2 regions of the Microbacterium sp. NPDC055988 genome follow, and region 1 is predicted to be linked to the other one. Evidence: riboswitches for the same ligand, from Rfam matches in the RefSeq annotation. Region 1 holds a riboswitch; the other holds the start of a gene.
The links. A riboswitch is a leader RNA that binds a small molecule or an ion and turns the genes downstream of it on or off. The one in region 1 is predicted to bind thiamine pyrophosphate.
Positions count from the first base shown of each region.

Region 2: another riboswitch for thiamine pyrophosphate. It lies ahead of ACFC14_RS03675 (ECF transporter S component); the one in region 1 lies ahead of thiM (hydroxyethylthiazole kinase).

Region 1 is NZ_JBHJXY010000002.1:256,755-264,347, forward strand. Features, by position in the region: gene pheT (phenylalanine--tRNA ligase subunit beta) at 1-2,152, shown strand, start outside; gene ACFC14_RS18430 (NAD-dependent epimerase/dehydratase family protein) at 2,230-3,192, shown strand; TPP riboswitch at 3,220-3,313, shown strand; gene thiM (hydroxyethylthiazole kinase) at 3,304-4,152, shown strand; gene ACFC14_RS18440 (bifunctional hydroxymethylpyrimidine kinase/phosphomethylpyrimidine kinase) at 4,149-6,299, shown strand; gene argC (N-acetyl-gamma-glutamyl-phosphate reductase) at 6,540-7,592, shown strand; gene argJ (bifunctional glutamate N-acetyltransferase/amino-acid acetyltransferase ArgJ) at 7,589-7,593, shown strand, end outside.
Region 2 is NZ_JBHJXY010000001.1:727,465-735,057, forward strand. Features, by position in the region: gene ACFC14_RS03670 (ABC transporter ATP-binding protein) at 1-1,076, opposite strand, end outside; gene ACFC14_RS03675 (ECF transporter S component) at 1,076-1,726, opposite strand; TPP riboswitch at 1,720-1,829, opposite strand; gene ACFC14_RS03680 (D-alanyl-D-alanine carboxypeptidase) at 1,911-3,728, shown strand; gene ACFC14_RS03685 (ABC transporter ATP-binding protein) at 3,893-6,169, opposite strand; gene ACFC14_RS03690 (ABC transporter ATP-binding protein) at 6,166-7,593, opposite strand, start outside.

The sequences.
Region 1 (7,593 bases):
CGACGGCATGATCGCCTCCGCGCGCGAACTCGGCCTGGGTGACGAGCACAACGGCATCATCGTGCTCTCCGACCTCGGCATCGACGCGCCGGTCGGCACCGACGCGATCGCGCTGCTCGGCCTCGACGACGTCGCGGTGGAGATCAACGTCACCCCCGACCGCGGCTACGCGTTCTCCCTGCGCGGTGTCGCCCGTGAGTACGCACACGCCACGGGGGCGGAGTTCCGTGACCCCGCCGAGCGCGACTTCGCCGAACTCCAGCCGGGAACCGGGCACACGACCGTGGTCGACGACGTCGCGCCCGTGCGCGGCCGCGTCGGCGCGAGCGAGTTCGTGACCCGTGTCGTGCGGGACGTCGATCCCACGCGACCAACTCCGCCGTGGATGATCGCGCGGCTCAGCCTCGCGGGTATGCGCTCGCTGGGCGTCCTGATCGACATCACCAACTACGTCATGCTCGAGCTGGGGCAGCCGCTGCACGGTTACGACCTCGACAAGCTCGCGGGAGGAATCACGGTCCGCCGTGCCACCCCGGGCGAGAAGATGACCACCCTCGACGGCGTCGAGCGCTCGCTGCACGTCGAAGACCTCCTGATCACCGACGGGTCCGGTCCGATCGGCCTCGCCGGCGTCATGGGCGGCGGCACCACCGAGATGAGTGACACCACCCGCAACGTCCTCATCGAGGCCGCGAACTTCGACCCGATCACGATCGCCCGCACCGCCCGTCGGCACAAGCTGCCGAGCGAGGCATCCAAGCGCTTCGAGCGCGGTGTCGACCCGCTCATCCCGTTCGTCGCCGCGCGCCGGGCTGCCGACCTGATGGTCGAGCTCGCCGGAGGCACGCTCACGGAAGAGGGCGGGGCGCTGTTCGCGGAGGTCTTCGTCCCAGACATCGAGCTGCCCGCGGGCTTCGTGCAGGGACTCATCGGCGTCGACTACTCCGACGACGAGATCACCGGCGCGCTGACCACCATCGGCGCTGACGTCACCGCGGCGGAAGACGGCTCCGGCTGGACCGTCATCCCGCCGACCTGGCGGCCCGATCTCACCGACAAGTGGACATTGGCCGAGGAGGTCGCCCGCATCCACGGTCTCGACCGCATCCCCTCGGTGCTGCCGACGCCGCCGTCCGGCCGCGGGCTCACCGCTCACCAGCAGGGGCGTCGCCGCGTGGCCGACGCCCTCGCCGCCGCCGGCCTGGTCGAGACCCCGTCGTTCCCCTTCACCACCGAGGCGCAGAACGACCTCCACGGCTCCGCCTCGGGCGAGCACCTGCCGAGCATCCGCCTGGCGAACCCGCTCGACGGGCAGGCGCCGTTCCTGCGCCGCTCGCTCATCCCCGGATTGCTGCAGACCGCGCACCGCAACATCTCGCGTGGACTCACCGACCTGGCGATCTACGAGACGGGCGCCGTGTTCCTCCCGGAGCCTGGTGTCGAGTACGGCACCGACGAGGTGCCGCCGCTGGGTGAGCGTCCGTCGGACGAGACGCTCGCGGCCTTGAACGCCTCGATCCCGCCGCAGCACCGGTTCATCTCGGCGCTGCTGACGGGCCATGTCGCACCGCGGCAGCCCGGCCGTCCGGCCGAGGCGGCAGGACTCGTCGAGGCGCTGGACGCCGTTCGGGTGATCGCGGCCGCCGCCGGTGTCGAGATCGACGTCGTACAGTCGGAGCGCGCCGCCCTGCACCCGGGTCGTACCGGGTCACTGCGTGTCGCAGGCGAAGAGGTCGGCTACGTCGGCGAACTGCACCCGGCCGTGGCTGAGGGAGCCGATCTCCCCGGGCGCGCGACCGTGTTCGAACTCGACCTCGACCGCCTCCTGACGCTCGCGGGTGGCCGCGTCGTCGCGGCATCCCTGTCGACGTTCCCCGCCGCCACGCAGGACGTCTCGCTGACGCTGCCGGCGGAGGTGCCGGCCGCCGACGTGCAGGCCGCACTCGCCGAGGGCGCGGGTGCGTTGCTCGAATCGGTGCGACTGGTGGACGACTATCGCGGCGAAGGCGTGCCGGAGGGCTCGAAGAGCCTGACGTTCGCGCTGCGTTTCCGCTCCGGCGACCGCACGCTCACGGCAGCCGAGGCCACCGCGGCCAAGCTCGCCGGTGTCGAGGTCGCCGCCCAGCGCTTCGGAGCTGCACTGCGCGACTGAGTCGTCTCCGCGGAAGCCCTGATCTGCTCTGAGCGGAAGGGCTTCCGCGGGTGCCCGGTTGCTGATGACATGGGTCCATGACGGACGTGCTGATCCTCGGTGGAACGGGCTGGCTCTCCGGGCGCATCGCCCGCCGATGGCTGGATGCGGGAGCGACGGTGACCTGTCTCGCGCGCGGCAGGCGCCCTGCGCCGGAGGGTGCCGTGCTCGTGCGTGGTGACCGAGACGCCCCCGAGGTGTACGGCCGGCTTGCGAGCCGGGAGTGGGACCACGTGGTCGACATCTCGTCGCAGGCATCACAGGTCGAGGCCGCCGTCGGGGCCCTCGGCGAGCGTGCCGCACGGTGGACGTACGTGTCATCCATGTCGGTGTACTCCGACGACGAGACGATCGGTGCCGACGAGTCGGCACCGCGGCATCCGCCCGCTCGCCCCGGCGACGAGTACGAGTACGGACCGCAGAAGGCGGCGGCCGAGGATGCCGTGGGCGCCCTGGGCGATCGCGCGCTCATCGTGCGGCCGGGGCTCATCGTCGGCGACGGCGATCCCAGTGATCGATTCGGCTACTGGGCAGCGGCGTTCGCGCGGGCGGGTGCGGAGCCGGTGCTGCTGCCGCCGCTCGACGGGCGGAGCGCACAGGTGATCGATGTGGACGATCTCGCCGACTTCATCGCCACCGCCACCGTGAGCGGGCCGGTGAACGCGATCGGCGACCGGCACTCCCTCGGCGACGTGCTGCAGGCTGTCCGGCCGGCCGCGGGGCACACCGGCGAGACTGTGGTCGCCGAGGAGGAGTGGCTCGTCGCACACGAGGTCGGGTACTGGGCGGGGCCGAGATCCCTGCCGCTGTGGCTCCCGCCGGAGATGACGGGCTTCATGACCCGGTCGAATACCGCCTACCGCGATGCGGGTGGACGGCTGCGGCCGCTGAACGACACCATCCGGTCGGTCGTCGCCGATGAGCGAGAGCGCGGAGTCGACCGCGACCGTCGTGCTGGACTCACCCGAGCGGAGGAGCGGGCCCTCCTGGCCGATCGATAGACGCTTCTAGCCGATCGCTAGACTCTGAGCAGTGACACGGGGTGCCGCATCCGCGGCTGAGAACAGACCCGTCGAACCTGATCTAGTTCGTACTAGCGAAGGGATGTCGCGATGAGCGATTTTCTGCGTCCTGATTCCACCACCGATCTGCCCGGTGCCGCCGCGGCGCTGTGGGGGGTGCTGCGCGAGACGCCCCCGCTGACGCACTGCATCACCAACACCGTCGTCACCGGGTTCACCGCTAACGTGCTGCTCGCCCTGGGCGCCGCCCCGGCCATGGTCGACATCGTCGGAGAAGCCGAGATGTTCGCCGGCGTCGCCTCGGGTGTGCTGATCAACCTGGGCACGCCGACCCCGGAACAGCGCGCGGCGAGTCTCGAGGCCGTGGCGGGAGCTGCAGCATCCGGCACTCCCTGGGTGCTCGACCCGGTCGCGATCGGAGCCCTTCCGATCCGTACCGCCCTGGCGCACCGGCTGGCGGAACTTCGACCGACGGCGATCCGCGGCAATGCCTCCGAGATCCTCGCGCTCGCCGGCCTCAGTGCCGGTGGTCGCGGAGTCGATGCGACGGACAGCACGGATGCCGCCGCCGACGCGGCCGCTGTGCTCGCGCGAAGCACGGGCGCCGTGATCGCGGTGTCCGGTCCGGTCGATCTCCTCACAGATGGGGAGCGCGTGCTGTTCCTCGCGAACGGCCACGAGCTGCTGACCAAGGTCACGGGCGGAGGCTGCGCTCTCGGGGCTGTGATGGCCGCATTCCTCGGTGCTGCGCGGAACACCGGACACGACGCGCTCACGGCCGTCGCCTCCGCGAGCCTCGTGTACACGGTCGCCGCGGAGCGCGCGGCCGCCGCGTCGAACGGTCCCGGCAGCTTCGCCGTGGCGCTGCTGGATGCGCTCGCCGCGCTCGGCGCCGCCGACGTGATCGCGGACGCCCGCGTGGTGGCGGGTGCGCTGTGAACGCCGATCTCTCCCTCTACCTCGTCACGGATGCGCCGCTCTGCGGAGAGCGTGGTGTGGTCGAGACCGTCCGCCGTGCTGTGGACGGGGGCGTCCGCATCGTGCAGCTTCGAGACAAGAGCGCATCCGATGCCGAGACGGTCGAGCAGCTGCTCGCGCTGTCGCAGGCCATCGCCGGCCGCGCACTGCTCGTCGTGAACGACCGGCTGGATGCCGCGGTCGCCGCTCGCCGCCGTGGTGCGCGCATCGACGGCGTGCACCTGGGGCAAGGCGATGCGTCGGTGCTGCGGGCGCGCGAGTCTCTCGGGCCGGATGCGCTTATCGGCCTCACCGCGAACACCCCCGAGCACCTCGACGCCGTTCTCGCGCTGCCCGCGGGAACCGTCGACTACCTGGGCGTCGGAGTGATCCGCCCGACCTCGACGAAGCCGGATCATCCCGCGCCCCTCGGTGTGCGAGGGTTCCGCGACTTCGTGGCGCGCAGCCCGCTCCCGTGCGTGGCGATCGGGGGAGTGGGCATCGATGACACCGAAGCCCTTCGCGATGCCGGTGCCGACGGCCTCGCCGTGGTGTCGGCGCTGTGCGCGGCCGAGGATCCGGCAGCGACCGCCGCGGAGTTCCGGCGACGGTGGCGCGCGGGCACCGTGCCGCGGGTGCTCAGCATCGCCGGGAGTGACCCCTCGGGCGGGGCGGGCGTCCAGGCCGACCTCAAGTCCATCGCCGCGAACGGCGGGTACGGCATGGCCGTCCTCACCGCGCTGACCGCGCAGAACACCCGGGGTGTCCGGGCGGTGCACGTGCCGCCCGCAGACTTCCTCCGGGAGCAACTCGATGCGGTGTCGGACGACATCGTGATCGATGCCGTGAAGATCGGGATGCTGGCCGAGACGGAGGTGATCCGCGCGGTGGGCGAGTGGCTCGATCGGATGCGCCCGCCCGTCGTCGTGCTCGACCCGGTCATGGTCGCCACGTCGGGGGACAGGCTCCTCTCGCCGGATGCCGAGCGGGAGCTGCGCGGTCTGCTCGGCCGCGCGACGCTGATCACCCCGAACCTCGCCGAGCTCGCGGCGCTGACCGGCCGGGACATCGTCGACTGGGCCGACGGCGTGGTCGCTGCCGAGGAGCTGTCGGCCGAGATCGGTGCCGCCGTGCTCGTCAAGGGCGGTCATCTCACCGGCGACGAGGCTCCGGACGCGCTGGTCGACGCACGTCGCGGCCTTCGCCAGGAGTTCACCGGACCGCGCATCGTGACGGCGAGCACGCATGGCACGGGCTGCTCGCTCTCCTCGGCGCTGGCCACGCTGCTGGCCCGGGGGAGTGAGCCCGAGGAGGCGGTGCGCGCGGCACGTGCCTGGCTCCGCGAGTCCCTCCGCGCAGGGGACGGGCTGCGCGTGGGGCGCGGGCACGGCCCGATCAGCCACTTCGCCGGGCTGTGGGACCGTGGGGGTTCAGCGACGCGACCCGAGGCGACGGACATCGCCGCGGGCTGGTGGCAGGGAGTCGCCGGTATCCGTGCCGGGATCGATGAGCTGCCGTTCATCCGCGCGCTCGCCGACGGCTCTCTCGAGCGCGCGCCGTTCCTGTCCTATCTCGCGCAGGACGCGCTGTATCTGCGCGACTACGCCCGGGTGCTGGCCGAAGCCGCCCGCCTCGCGCCGACCTCGGCGGAGCAGGCATTCTGGGCGGAGTCCGCCCACGGCTCGATCGTCGGCGAATTGGAGCTGCACGCATCATGGCTGACCCCGTCGCAGGGGGTGAGCGCGGCGACATTCGCGGCGGAACCCTCCGCGGTGACGACGGCGTACCTCGATCACCTGCGGTCCGTCGCATTCGGCGGCGACTACGCCGAGATCGTCGCCGCCGTGCTCCCATGCTTCTGGCTCTACACGGACCTCGGCCGGCGCCTGCACGCGGGCGAACTCGGCGAATACGCGACGGATCCGCAGCATCCCTACGCCTCGTGGCTCGCGACGTACGCCGACCCCGCATTCGAGCAAGCGACCCGGACGGCGATCGAGTACGCGACGGCAGCGGCCGCGGCGGCGGATGCCGACACCAGGGCGAGGATGCGGCGGGCCTTCGTGTCCTCGAGCGCGCACGAGCTCGCCTTCTTCGCCGCACCGCTGGAGTCGTCGCTCCCTGGATGACGAGCCGGATTTGCGGTGGCTGCCGAGGCCGCGCTACTGTCGCGACATGCCTTCGGCCGCCACCGCTTCTTCGACGCTCGCTCCGAGCGTCATCGCTGTGCGCCGACGCCGCGGCCGCCGACTGTAGGCGACCCCGCCCTCCTGCCTGCGCCCGCGCGGCGGTCGAGAGCCGGTGTCGCCGCCTCCGGCCCCGCCCCCGGTCCTCCTTTCGAGGAAGGACCCGACCGTTAAGGTAGAAGCATGACGTATTCCGTCGCCGTCTCCGGCGCATCCGGCTACGCAGGCGGCGAGATCCTACGCCTCCTGGCCGACCATCCCGACATGGAGATCCGCACCGTCACGGCGCATTCGAACGCCGGACAGCCTCTCGTCGACCATCAGCCGCACCTCCGTTCGCTCGCGCACCTGACTCTGCAGGACACGACGCCGGAAATCCTCGCAGGTCACGACATCGTGTTCCTCGCGCTTCCCCACGGGCAGTCGGGGCAGTACACCGACGCTCTGGGCGACGCGCCCCTCGTCATCGACGCGGGCGCCGATCACCGGCTCACGTCGGCATCGGCCTGGGATGCGTTCTACGGGGGTGCCTTCCACGAACCGTGGACGTACGGTGTCCCCGAGCTCCTGGTCGACGGCGTGAAGCAGCGTGAGCACCTCCGCGGTGCGACGCGCATCGCCGCCCCGGGCTGCAACGCCTCCACGGTGAGCCTCAGCCTCGCCCCGGGCGTCGCGGCCGGAGTGATCGACCCCTCCGACATCGTCTCGGTGCTGGCCGTCGGGCCGTCCGGAGCAGGCAAGAGCCTGAAGACGAATCTGCTCGGCAGCGAGATCCTCGGCACCGCGAACCCCTATGCGGTCGGCGGTACCCACCGGCACATCCCCGAGATCCGTCAGGCGCTCGCCGCGGCGTCCGGGACGGATGCCGCGGGCATCCGCCTCTCGTTCACCCCGGTGCTCGTCCCGATGTCGCGGGGCATCCTCGCCACCTCGACCGCGCCGATCGTCGAGGACACGACCGATGCGCAGATCCGCGACGCCTGGCAGAGCGCGTACGGCGACGAGACGTTCGTGCAGCTGCTGCCGGAGGGTCGCTTCCCACGCACGGCAGATGTGCTCGGCGCCAACACCGCGCTGATCGGCCTCGCGATCGATCGGGCCGCCAACCGCGTCACGGTGGTCACCGCCGTCGACAACCTCGTCAAGGGCACCGCCGGCGCTGCCATCCAATCCATGAACATCGCGCTGGGTCTTCCCGAGAACCGCGCCCTCTCAGTGAACGGAGTCGCGCCGTGAG
Region 2 (7,593 bases), on a different contig from region 1:
TCGGGCTCCTGGAACACCATGCCGATGCGAGTCAGCAGATCCCGTGAGGCCCAGCGGATCGGCGAAGGGTGCGCCTCGGCGGCGAGGGAGACGGATGCCGTCAGCTCGCCTGCCGCGGGTGGGAGGAGTCCCGCGAGGGTCAGCCCGAGCGTGGACTTGCCCGCCCCGTTCGGGCCGGTGATCGCCAGCGCGTGGCCGGCGCGCACGTCGAGGTCGATGCCCGTGGCGACCGGGCGCCCCTTGACACGGGCGACGGCCAGCCCGCGGGCGGAGAGCAGCGTCTCCCCCGGCACGCCGCGTGGAGGCGGGGGTGCAGCCGGAGCATGCCCCGGCACCCACACGCCGTCGGCCGCGAGGCGCGCCCCCTGGTCGCCGAGCACCTCGCCGGGTGCTCCGTCGGCCACCACTCCCCCGGCGCCGATCACGATCACGCGCGTGATGAGCGGCAGCCAGACCTCGAGACGGTGCTCGACGACGACGAGCGTCGCCGGCTGCGCCTGCAGCATCCGCTCCACCGCGTCGCGCACCTCGACCACCCCGGCCGGATCGAGGTTCGCGGTCGGCTCGTCGAGCAGCACGAGCCCGGGGCGCATGGCGAGCATGCCGGCGAGCGCGAGCCGCTGCTTCTGCCCACCCGAGAGCGCTTTGGTCGGGTGGTCGAGCGGCACATCGAGGCCGACGGCATCCAGCGCCGATCGCACCCGCGGCCAGATCTGCTCCCGCGGCACTCCGAGGTTCTCGCAGCCGAAGGCGACGTCGTCGCCCGCTCGCGCCAGGATCACCTGCGAGTCCGGGTCCTGCAGCACGAGGCCGGCGCGCCCCCGGGTGGCGACGGCCGGAGCACCGTCGACGAGGAGCTCGCCCGTGCTCTCGCCCTCCTCTTCGCCGCCGAGCACGCCCGCGAGACCGTGCAGCAGGGTGGACTTGCCCGCGCCGGATGCTCCGAGCACGAGCACGCGCTCACCGGGATCGATGCGGAACGAGACGTCGCTCAGCGCCCAGGCGAGGCGACTCGCGTGACGCCACCCCCAGCCGCGGGCCTCGACGGCGGCGGGGATGGTGTGATCCGCCGCCATCAGACGCGGACGCGCGCCTCGCGCCCGGAGCCGAATCGGTCGAGCGCTCCGGTCGCGGCGATGCCTCGCGCCAGCACCCACGACAGCGCACCCGCGATGACGGCCCCGGAGATGACCGTGCTGATCAGGTAGATCGTCGCGAAGGCGGGCCCGGATCCGGCGTACCAGAGCACGAGGTTGTTGATCCCGCCCGCGAGCGCGGCTCCCGCACCCGCGAGGATCGCGACCGGCAGCGACCAGCGACGGTAGAAGAAGAGCAGGAAGACCAGCTCGGCGCCGAGGCCCTGCACGAGTCCGGCTTCGAGCGTGAGGAATCCGCCCCACTGGTTGCCGATGAGGGCCGAGACGACCGCCGCGAGCAGCTCGACGTAGATCGCCGCACCCGCCTTGCGGATGATCAGCCCGCCGAGGACACCCGCGAAGAGCCATGGGCCGTCGAGGAGCCCCTGAACTCCGGGGAGCAGCGGCTCGAGCAGCGCCTTCGGGCCGAGGTAGCCGACGTTCCAGGCGAGGAAGATCAGTCCGGCGGCGACGCCGATGACGCTGGCGACGACGATGTCGACGATGCGCCAGCGCAGGAAGCTTCTGGCCGGGGGCGTGGCCTGTGCCTTCGCGGACGCCGATGTGGACGTGGACGTGGACGTGCTCATTATGAACTCCTCCCTGCGCTGGCATGACCCAGATCAGGTTCGACGGTCGAAGCGCGATTCGCTCCCTCTCAGCCCGGCTCGCCGGACTCCCGTGGTTGTGCTGAAGATCCTACCGGCTCACGACACCCCGCGGGAGACGGGCCGTGCGCCGCGCAACGCGCCCGGGATTGGGTACCGTAAACGAGTGACCGCTTCAGATCCCGCCGACGAGGCGACGGGCGTCGTCCACGGCGACAGCTCGCCGGACGCCGTCCCCTCCGGACGTGTCGACGCCCTGCCGGTCGCAGAGGATGCTGTACCTGCGGACTCCGGCGACACCTCCGCCTTCGCCGCCGACCGCCTGTTCGCTGGCGACGTGCGACCCCCGGATGCCGCCGTGTCCCCGGCGATCCCGGTCGACTCCGCGGCGATCGGAGCGCTGTTCACGACGCAGAGTTCCACGGGCGGCGACGAGCCGGAACCCGAGTTCCCCACCGAACCCGCCGCAGAGCCTGTCGAGCCCGCTGAGCCCACACAGCCCGTGGATGTGACGGCGGCGACACCACCGCTGACCAAACCGCCGTTCGTCCCGGCCGAGCAGACGGCCGGTGAAGAGCCGGCTGACGACGCGAATGCGCTCCTCGACGCGAATGCACCGCAGTGGGCGGACGAGACGACCGGAGCGACGGCCCTGACCTGGGTGGATGCCGCGACAGTCGCCGCACATCCGCCTCTCGCGACTCTCGACGAGCCGGCCGAGGCCGAGCAGACGGGCGGCCTGATGCGCGGTGCCCACCTGCGCCCGGCGATCGCCCGCCCGGGGATCCTCGTGCCGTTGGCGACCCTCGTCGCGATCGTCGCCGCCTACGCCGGCACGACGATGCTGTGGCCCCTGCACGAAGTGCCGCCCACGGTGCAGTCCGTCGAATTCACCACCGTCCCCGCCGCCGCGGCTGCGCTCGCCTGGCCCGGTGAGGGCAGCGCGGCGGTCGGCATCGGCGGGCTGAGCACGGCGGCCTCGAGTCCCGCCGCGGTGAGCATAGCGAGCATCACCAAGGTCGTGAGCAGTCTGATGGTGCTCGACCGGATGCCGCTGGCCCTCGGCGAGCAGGGACCCGAGTTCAGCTTCGACTACGGCGACAGCGTGGAGTACTGGGACTATCGGCGCAGCGATCAGTCGGCGCTGGATGTGCCCGTCGACGGTGTGCTGACCGAGTACCAGCTGCTTCAGGGCACACTCCTCGGATCGGCGAACAACTACATCGATCGGCTCGCGTCCGAGATCTGGGGCTCCGACCGCGAGTTCGCGTCCGCCGCGGAGACCTGGCTGAGAGAGCGCAACCTCACCGGCATCACGGTCGTGACCCCGTCAGGCTTCGATGAGCGCAACGTCTCCACGCCCGAGTCGCTGATCGCGCTGGGCGAGCTGGCGATGCAGAACCCGGTGTTCGCGGAGATCGTGGGCACGAAGTCGGTGGATCTTCCCGGCGCGGGCACGGTCGTCAACACGAACGGGATGCTCGCCGATCCGGGTGTCGTCGGCATCAAGACCGGCACGCTGGTCGGCTGGAACCTGCTCACGGCGAAGGATGTGACCGTCGGCGACACGACCGTGCAGCTGTACGCCGCCGCGCTGAACCAGGCGGGCGACGACGAGCGGCTCGCCCTGACCCGCTCGCTGTTCGCCGAGACGGAGGCCGCGCTGCAGGCACAGGGACCGGCGGTCGCCGCGGGCACGGTCGTGGGACGCGTCACGACCCTGTGGGGCGAGGACGTCGAGGTCATCACCGAGTCCGACGCCGATGTGGTGCTGTGGAACGGCGCCCTCGCGACGGCCACCCCGACCTTCGATCTCGCGGACGAGCGCGACGAAGACGGCACGGTGGGGACGATGACAACGGTCGGACCGCTCGACAGCGCGACGGTTCCCCTGGTCCTGGCCCGGGACGTCGAGGGCCCCAGCCCCTGGTGGCGCCTGACCCACCCGCTCGAGCTCCTCGGCATCACCACCGACGCCCGCTGACTCTCTCGCCCTGAAGAGTCAAAGAACGCCGCCTGCAGGCCTTAGGAGGCGGCGTTCTTTGACTCCTCACCTGCTGCGCACACAGAACCGCGCACACAGAACCGCTCACACAGCACAGCGCCCCACCCCGCGTGTGCGGGATCGGGCGCTGTGCGTGATGCGGATCAGCCGCGAGGAGCGGAGCCGTCGGCCCCGTCTTCGAGCAGAGCCTGCGCGGCGGCGGTCTCGGCCGCCGGCACCTGGGCGCCGACTGATGCTCCGGCCACGGCGGCGGCCTCTTCCTTGGCACTCTCGTCGGCGTCGGCCTCTCCGGTGACGACGACCGGCGTCGATCCGGTGAGCGCGTCTTCGGCGTCGATGTCGGTCGCCGCCTGCTCGAACTGCGACTGGTACAGGCGCCAGTAGGCGCCCTGCGCGGCGATGAGCTCGTCGTGCGTGCCCTTCTCCACGATGTCGCCGTGCTCCATCACGAGGATGAGGTCGGCGTCGCGGATGGTCGACAGACGGTGCGCGATCACGAACGACGTGCGCCCCTCGCGAAGCGCGGCCATCGCGTGCTGCAGCAACAGCTCGGTGCGCGTGTCGACGGCCGACGTGGCCTCATCGAGGATGAGGATCGACGGCTGCGCGACGAACGCCCGGGCGATCGTGATGAGCTGACGCTCACCCGCCGAGACGTTCGCGGCATCCTCGTCGAGCACGGTGTCGTAACCCTCGGGGAGGGCATGCACGAAGCGGTCGACGTACGTCGCCTTGGCGGCGGCGAGAACCTCTTCGTCGGTCGCCGTGGAGCGACCGTATCGGATGTTCTCGCGGATGCTGCCGGCGAACAACCACGGGTCCTGCAACACCATGCCGGTGCGCGAGCGCAGCTCGTCGCGGGTCACCTCGGCGATGTCCTGGCCGTCGAGCGTGATGCGTCCGCCGCTGAGCTCGTAGAAGCGCATGATCAGGTTGACCAGCGTCGTCTTGCCCGCACCCGTCGGACCGACGATCGCGACCGTCTGGCCCGGTTCCACCCGGAACGACAGGTCCCGGATGAGCGGACGCTCCGGCGTGTACGAGAACGCGACGTTCTCGAACTCGATGACACCCTTGCCCTCGACGAGCTCGGGTGCATCGGCGTCGTCTGCCTCCTGCTCGTCGGCGTCGAGCAGCTCGAACACCCGCTCGGCGGATGCCGTGCCCGACTGGACCACCGCGGCCATGCCACCCAGCTCGGACAGCGGCTGCGTGAACTGCTGCGAGTACTGGATGAACGCCTGCACGTCGCCGAGACGCAGCTGGCCGTTCGCGACCATCAGGCCGCCGAGCACCGCGATGCCCACGTAGCTGAGGTTCCCGACGAACATCATCGCCGGCATGATGATGCCGGAGAGGAACTGCGCCTTGAAGCTCGCCTGGAACAGCTCTTCGTTCTCGACCTGGAACTTGTCCAGAGCATCCTTCTCGCGTCCGAAGACCTTCACCAGCGCGTGGCCGGAGAACGCCTCCTCGACGCGGGCGTTCAGTCGACCGACCTTGCGCCACTGCGTGCCGAAGGCCTTCTGCGAGCGCGGTCCGATGATGCCGAAGATCACGCCCATGAGCGGCAGCGTGATGAGCGCGACGAGTGCCAGCTGCCACGAGATCGAGAACATCATGACGAGCACGCCGATCACGGTGAGCACCGAGGTGAGGGCACCGGACAGCGACTGCTGCATCGTCTGCGTGATGTTGTCGATGTCGTTCGTGACGCGCGAGATCAGCTCACCGCGCTGCACCTTGTCGAAGTACGCCAGCGGCAGGCGGTTGATCTTCGCCTCGACCGACTCGCGCAGTCGCCACATGGTGCGCACCATGATCACGTTGATGACGTAACCCTGGATCCAGGTGAGGAATGCCGCAGCCACGTAGATCGCGAGCACCGCGGCGATCACGAGACGCAGCGCCTCGAAGTCGACGCCCTGGCCGACCGTGAAGTCGCCCAGCGCTCCGACCTGGTTGGCGAAGTCGTCCTGACCCGCCCCGCGCAGCGCATCGATCACGACGTCCTGCGGTGTACCCGCCGGGAACCCGGGGAAGTCGCCGTTCGGCTGTCCGAGCTGGATCGAGATGAAGCCCTTGTAGACGAGGTTGGTCGCCTCGGCGAGAACCTTGGGGGCCGCGACCGTGAGCACGACGCCGATGGCGCCGAGGATCGACACGAAGACGAACCAGATCGCGGAGGGCTTCAGCAGCCCGATCATGCGCGCGAAGCTCGGACCGAAGTTGTCGGCCTTGCCCGGTGCCACGCTGTCCCAGTCACCGGAGTTCTGGCGAGCCTGCTCGGCGAGCTCGGCCTCGTACTGCTCCTCGGCCGACAGCTCGACCTCGGCCACAGCCGTCGTCGTCTTGCCGCGGCCGCGGCCTCGGCGGGGTTGGGTCCCTGAGTTTGTCGAAGGGTCGTTCTGCTCGCTCATGCGTCCACCCCCAGCTGCGACTCGACGATCTCTCGGTAGGTGTCATTGGTCTCGAGGAGTTCCTCATGCGTGCCGACGCCGACCATGGTGCCGCCGTCGAGGACGACGATGCGGTCGGCGTCCGTGATCGTGGAGACGCGCTGCGCGACCACGATCTTCGTCACGTGCGGGAGCTCCCGCCACAGCGCTTGGCGCAGCCGGGCGTCGGTCGTGAGGTCGAGCGCCGAGAACGAGTCGTCGAAGACGAGGATCTTCGGCTGGTGCACGATCGCACGCGCGATCGCGAGACGCTGACGCTGACCGCCCGAGACGTTCGTGCCGCCCTGAGCGATGCGCGACTCGAGACCGTCGGGCATCTCCTCGACGAAGTCGCGACCCTGCGCGATGTCGAGCGCGTGCCAGAGCTCCTCGTCGGTCGCCTCTTCGCGTCCGTATCGCAGGTTCGACGCGACGGTGCCGGTGAAGAGGAAGGGGCGCTGCGGCACGAGGCCGATGCTGTCCCACAGCGACTCGACGTCGGCATCGCGCACGTCGGTGCCGCCGACGTGCACGGAACCGCCCGAGACGTCGAAGAGGCGCGGGATGAGCGAGATGAGCGTCGTCTTTCCGGAACCGGTGGATCCGACGATCGCGACCGTCTCACCCGGCTCGGCGGCGAAGCTGATGCCGCGCAGCACCGGGGAATCGGCGCCGGGGTAGGTGAACTCGACGTCGTCGAGCGCGACTGCTCCGGGCACCGGGAACTCGGTGACGCCGTTCTCGGGACGGACGAGCGTCGACTCGGAGTTGAGCACCTCGCCGATACGCTCGGCCGAGACGGCGGCGCGCGGGATCATCATCGCCATGAAGCTCGCCATGATGACGCCGCCCATGATCTGGCCGATGTACTGCATGAAGGCGAACAGCGTGCCGACCTGCACCGTGCCGTTGTTGACCTCGATGCCGCCGAACCAGATGACCGAGACGACGGTCACGTTGAGGATGAGCATGAACAGCGGGAACAGCAGCACGAACAGCGAGCCGACCTTGCGGCCGACGACCATGATGTCGGTGTTGGCACCGCGGAAGCGGTCTTCTTCGATGCGCTCGCGCACGAAAGCGCGCACGACGCGGACGCCGGTCAGCTGCTCGCGCATGATGCGGTTGACGTTGTCGAGTTTGCCCTGGTAGCTGCGGAACAGCGGGACCATGCGGCCGATCACGAGCGCGGCCAGGATGAGCAGCGCGGGCACCGAGACGGCGATCAGCCAGCTGAGGCCGACGTTGGTCTGGACGGCGAAGATGATGCCGCCGATCGCGAGCAGCGGGGCGGTGACGAGCATGGTGGCGCCCATCATCGCGAGCATCTGCACCTGCTGCACGTCGTTGGTGTTGCGGGTGATGAGCGAGCCGGCGCCGAACTGCGACACCTCGCGCTCGGAGAA